Regions from separate parts of the Spirosoma aerolatum genome, predicted to be linked through region 2. Evidence: riboswitches for the same ligand, from Rfam matches in the RefSeq annotation. Region 2 holds a riboswitch; the other holds the start of a gene.
The links. A riboswitch is a leader RNA that binds a small molecule or an ion and turns the genes downstream of it on or off. The one in region 2 is predicted to bind cobalamin.

Region 1 (3,148 bases), 1.6 Mb from region 2:
GCGTATCGAATACATTATTCACCTGGCCCTGTATCCGAACCGGCATAAACTGCCAGTTGATGGAATGTTCCAAAATTACGTTAACCAGCATCGTCCCTTTAAAAAACTGGCTATTATCGAACGTGGTATACCGACGCGAATTAGCCTGCATTTGCAGACTAAGGCGGCTCCGTCCCTGTTGCAGATGCGCATTCAGAGTACCCGAATGCAGGGGTACATACACCAATTGCTTGCCAATCACATCCTGCGAATAGGCATCATATGCCCGCTCCTGCGATGAGCGCGTAAACGCGTACCCCAGCCGTATTCCCGCTTTCCAGCTTGCCTGTGTATAGGTCAGGCCCGTAGTCAATTCAAGGCCGCGTGCAACGACCAGTTGTAGATTTTCGACATGATAGTTCGTCGCAGGATTCCAGTAAGTCCAGTTATCGACCCGGTTTCGATAAGCGCTCAACTCGGCAGTCAGGTTGAGGTGATCCGATAAAGCCCCTGCGGTTGTCAGTCCGGTTTCCAGATTCAAGCCGTTTTCGGGCAAGAGGTTTGGATTGCCTAAGTCCACCCAGTACCGTTCATTTAGCGTTGGCACACGATAGCTCCTGCTTACAGCTCCTTTGGCCGTCAGTGTAAAGCGTTTCTGCTGTACAAGCTGGTATTCGGCCCCCACTGATGGTGTAATGGGCGGATTGAAGCGTGTTACAAACGCCTGCCGAACATTGGCCGATAGCAGCCAGCGGGTGGTCTGAAAACGAAACAGAGCATATAGATCGGCCCGATCTTCCTCAATCAACTGGCCGCCATAACCATCTGTCCGGGTCCCGTAATGCGACCATTCGGCCCCGGTTCGAAGGGTTAATTGATAGCGTATCGTCGATTTTAGGGCAAATTCTCGTTCAATCCGGGTAATGAATCGGTCGGTCTGCGTATGGCTGGGCTCGTTTAGGTTGCCTTTTGCATAATCCAGTATATCGCGAATCCAGCCAACTCGAATGGTTGTTCGGTTGGCTTCGTACGTTGCCAGCAGTCGGGCCGATTGTGTGCGGGTGCGTTCACGGGCCAGGGTATCCTGTGGCGACTGGATCAAATCATTATCAGTGAACCACGCATTAATGGATAACTGCCGACCACTTCTATGCAGAAAAGCCAGGTCTTGAATAAGGCCCCGCTGCCCCGTTGTGGATGGTTCCAGAAAGTAGTGCTGGCGTTCAGTATATGGATACTCGTTATTAAGTTGAGACCGATAAACCAGCGACTTACCCGATAGTTTCCAGCTTGCCCCCAAAGGCAATGCATACTGTGCGCCAAGTTGCGTCTGGCTGTTCCGAAAGCTGGCGAGTTGCTGGCCGACTGTCAGACGAATACCCGGCTGCCAACTGGGCGTATTCCCCAGCAAAATACTCCCACCCACCGCGTCGGACCCAACGGCGCTGGACGACGAGCCATATTGTACAGCTAATCGGTCAAATCCTGCAACGGGCAGTGTCGAAAAATCCGTTTGCCCCAGATTGGGCTGATTGATATTGATGCCATTCCAGAGTACCGCCGTATGATTAGCCGATGTACCCCGAAACGATACCGTTGCCAATTGACCCGGTCCATAATTTTTGAACGCCAATGGTGTATTAAACGCCAACGCATCCGTAAGCGATGCAAACCGGAATTGAAGCAAGGTCGTGGAATCGATACGCTGGAGCTTCTGCCCAGCCAGGAACCGCTCAGGCGCAATAGCCCGTACGGTCACCGCCGACAGCGATACCGCATTCGATAATCGACTCGTTGTGACCGAATCGGATTGTGCAGCGGCTGGTTGCCCGGCTACAAAGCCGACAAACCACCCCAATACCCAGCAGCGAAGGGCTTGCGTTTTCAAAATAACTACATCAAGTGTGCAATATCAGCACGCGGCCAGGGCGTTTCCTCCGAACGCCAGAACAGCGGATGGTCGTCGGCAGGTCTCCTGGCTCGTCTCATCGATTCGAACCTTCCCGCGCTGATAATCAGCACAGTGGCCACGGAGTATGAATCGACTTTTTGAGAGACTTACAGTTGCGGGGACAGCGCTGGCATTTCACCAAACTTCCCTTTTAAGCCTTGAAAGTCGCCACGAAACGACATCAGGCACCGAAAACTCAGGGCAAAGGTAAGAGAATTTTGTAAAATGTAACGGGGGTGGTAACCCGCGCAGCACAGAGTAAGATAGAAATACCCGATGTATCTGTACTGCGCGGGTTACCACCCCCGTTACCTTAAAAACCGTCGGCTTTGATTTCTTTTTCGGTAACGGCTCCGTACTTTTTCACCTTATCGCGGATGATGTCGGCTTTGCCAACCAACACAAACTGAAGGTTAGTTTTTGGAAAATATTGATCGATAATCTGACGGGTTTTGGCCACGGTCAGTCCATCCACATTCTTCTGGAAGTTGTTAATAAACGATTCGTCGAAGCCCAGACTGAACATATCCGTCAGCAGATTGGCCAGCTCAGATGCCGATTCGTACCGGGGAGGAAAGTCAGCTTTGACGTAGTTTTTAGCGGACGAAAGCGTTTTTTCGTCAATCCCCGTCTTGTGTAGGCTATCCAGCACCATCAGAGCCATATCGATAGCCTGTGTAGTGGTACTTACCTTGGTAAAGGTCGAAATGGCAAAGGTGCCACTGTTCCGAAAGGTCGCAAATCGACTGCCAGCTCCATAGGTAAGCCCCGAATTAACCCGAAGGGCATCGTTGAGCCAGGAGGTAAACCGCCCACCCAGAATGGTATTCACCACCGTAACCGGAATAAAATCGGGGTTATTTTGGGTAACTCCTTTGCCGCCAATCAAAAATGTAGTTTCGCGGGCATCGTCCTTATTGACCAGCAACACCCGGCTTTTATCAAAAGCAACCGTCGGTTCAGTTAGCCTGGGTGATGTAGCCGCAGCCGTTTTCCAGCTACCGAACAAATCGGTGATACGCTTTTTCATAGCAGGCGTGTCGAAATCGCCCACCACAGCAATAGCCGCTCGGTCGGTGGTGTAGTTTTTCAGATAAAACTGCCGGGCATCGGTTGCTGAGATTACCGAAACTGCCGTTGGCGTTCCGGTAATCGGGTTCGCATACGGATGCCCTTCGTACACAAATCGGTTGAAATAGGAATTGATAACCCCGCGTG
Region 2 (3,148 bases):
TGAAAAAGTTAGCGTTTCCATCCACCATTCTCGGATTGGCACTGGTAGCTTATTTTTATTTTGCCCCCAAAGCGCTCCCCCCCATACACCTGGCATCCGGGCTACCTTCTCAATTTGGAACAGAATCCCTAAAAAAAGCAGGCACCTACCTGATCCGTAATGTTTCGGTAATTCCGATGACAAAGGATACCCTTCTATCCAATTACCATGTACTGGTCGAAAATGGCCGAATTAAGCAGCTCACTCCTGACTTAAGCGCAATAGATACGGCTGTCCATCCATTGCTTATCGACGGAACCGGCAAGTTTCTTATCCCAGGACTGAACGACCTGCACGTACACATCAATGATGATAACAACCTGCTTCTCTTCGTAGCCAATGGCGTAACGACGGTCCGGAATATGGCCGGGTACCCATTTCACCTTAGCCTGCGCGAAAAAATCAATCGACGTCAACTTCTGGGCCCAACGCTTTACACGACCAGCCCAATTCTGGAAGGAAGTCCGAATGTGTGGAAGTTTAGCCGGATTGTCAGGACCAGGCAGGAGGCCCGTCAGGCGGTTATTCAGTTTACTAAGGCCGGTTATGATTTTATTAAAATTTACCACACGTTGCCCCAGGAGCTATACCGGGAAATTTTACGGGTAGGCGATTCGCTACAGATTCCGGTAGTGGGCCACATTCCCTTTCAGGTAGACCTTAACGAAGTACTGGCTTCTAGTCAATACTCGCTGGAGCATGTCGATGTGAGTCCCATCTCGCCACATCTGCCGTTGGTGAAACGATTAGAATTGATTGGTCAATCCAAAAAATGGATGTGCCCTACCCTACTGGTCTACAAAAACATGCAGAAGCATCCGAACGACCCCAGTATTCCGACCAATTACGAACGCTATGTCGATAAGATCACCCGAACGTTCTGGCAACAGCGCCTTCATTATTACAGCCGGGACCATTACAGTTTACAAAAAAAGATGGCCCAATTAATCCATAAACATGGAGGTCGATTTATTGCCGGAACCGATTGCCTAAATTCCTATGTGCTAGCTGGTTTCAGCATCCACGAAGAACTCCAGGAATTGGTCAGTGCAGGCTTACCTGAATACGAGGTTTTAAAAGCCTGTACGGTCAATGCGGCCATTTTCCTGAAGAATCAATCGAAAGTCGGTACGATTGAGCCTCACAAGCAAGCAGATTTGGTCCTGCTGGAAGGGAATCCGTTAAAAGACATAGCCAACACTAAAAAAATTAATGGGGTCATGCTGAAAGGTATCTGGTTTAGTGCTGCCGAATTACATCAGATGCTGGCAGCTGTCAAAAAGACCTATCCCCATCAGGACTCCTGAACCGGCAAAGGCTGGGTGGGCCATATATTCCTACAATTAGCTCAACTAGTATTCTCTAGCATTACGCACTTACGAAACGTCACCTCATTTCAGGCAGCGTGTGCCCGGCAACGTGATGACGAATCCAGGACAGGTTTGTAAAACTTAACCAGGAATAAAAATTTTATCCCTACTTTTGGGAGTTCTTTGTAACACCCGTCAATCGGAAGATCGGTTTCCGTTAGGGCATCTTTCCTGGCTCTAACTGGAATTAATAAGGAATCGTGTGAAAATCACGAGCAGACGTGCTACTGTAAGTATCCGTTTCTGACAACGAAACAAGTTGGTACCAACAAAGCCCATTGTCTTTTCAGATGAGAAGGGCGGTACCAATGATACAAGCCAGGAGACTTGCCGGACTTCTCAATGGCTATGCCCTCACGACCTGGGGCCTGGTTCACGCATTGATTTACAGATTTCATGATTTTATCCGCTGTTCTGTACACGAACAGTTCGGGCATTATGTGCGCACATTTTGTTCTGGGCTATGGTGTATGGGTGTGGGGAAGTTATGCCCTCTGTGACTCCTGCTATTTTTTGGCGGGTGGGTGTTTCAAATCGGACCGCACGGGCGGCCCTGCGCCGAAACGGGCGTTTTTTAACACCTTAAAACACAAAACAAAATGCGTACGCACAACCTGGGTTACCCCCGGATCGGTAACCACCGCGAACTCAAACGAGCCTGTGAACAATTCTGGGCTGGCAAAATTACGTCACAGCAATTGCAGCAGGTCGGTCGCTCCATTCGGGAAGCCAACTGGCAAACCCAACAGCAGGCCGGTATCTCGCTCATTCCCTGCAACGATTTCTCGTATTATGATCAGATGCTGGACATGTCGCTGATGCTGGGAGCGATTCCCGAACGGTTCGAGCCCTTACAGCAGACAACCTCCGCTGACCCGGATCGTCTGACCCTCTACTTTGCCATGGCCCGTGGTTATCAGCAAAACGAACTGGATATAAAGGCGATGGAGATGACCAAATGGTTCGACACCAATTATCATTACATCGTTCCCGAATTTACAGCTACACAATCGTTCCAGTTGCTGTCAGATACACTCTTCAACGAGTTTGATGAAGCCCGAAAGGTGTTGGGCCAAATACCTAAACCTGTACTGATCGGCCCCGTTTCGTACCTATTATTAGGCAAAGAAAAAGAAGCTGGATTTCAGAAACTAGACCTGCTCGACCGATTACTGCCGATTTACGAGCAAATTCTATCCCGCTTACAGGCCCAGGGAGCCAACTGGATTCAGCTCGATGAACCCTGTCTGGCGCTAGACCTGACGCAGGCGCAACGAGATGCCTTTACGAGTGCCTATGCGCAGCTTCGTCGGGCAACCCCGGATCTTAAGTTTCTGCTAGCGTCTTATTTTGAATGCTATGGCGACAACCTGGCCACGGTAGCTCAATTGCCTATCGACGCCCTCCACCTTGATCTGGTTCGTTGCTCAGGGCAATTAAGTGACATCCTCCAGACCGAATTGGCCCATCGTTCCACACTTCTCTCCCTAGGTGTAGTCGACGGGCGCAACATCTGGATCAATAACCAGGACCAATCGCTCCAGCTTATCCAGCCTGCTGTGGACGCTTTAGGAATAGATCGCATTTTACTAGCGCCTTCCTGCTCGCTCCTGCACGTCCCCTGTGACTTGCAGAACGAAACGGCTGACCAGAGTTTACCTGCTGAAATCAAGCAATGGCTGGCTTTTGCCCGACAGAAGCTGGATGAAGTCGTTACCTTGGCCACGTTATTGCACGAA

Region 1: linked by a shared signal. The riboswitch ahead of B5M13_RS30505 (TonB-dependent receptor plug domain-containing protein) and the one ahead of metE (5-methyltetrahydropteroyltriglutamate--homocysteine S-methyltransferase) in region 2 are both predicted to bind cobalamin.

The regions. Positions count from the first base shown of each region.
Region 1 covers NZ_CP020104.1:7,304,107-7,307,254, forward strand. The annotation lists gene B5M13_RS30505 (TonB-dependent receptor plug domain-containing protein) at 1-1,867, opposite strand, end outside; cobalamin riboswitch at 1,928-2,138, opposite strand; gene B5M13_RS30510 (M16 family metallopeptidase) at 2,244-3,148, opposite strand, start outside.
Region 2 covers NZ_CP020104.1:5,666,095-5,669,242, forward strand. The annotation lists gene B5M13_RS23450 (amidohydrolase family protein) at 1-1,346, shown strand, start outside; cobalamin riboswitch at 1,541-1,758, shown strand; gene metE (5-methyltetrahydropteroyltriglutamate--homocysteine S-methyltransferase) at 2,009-3,148, shown strand, end outside.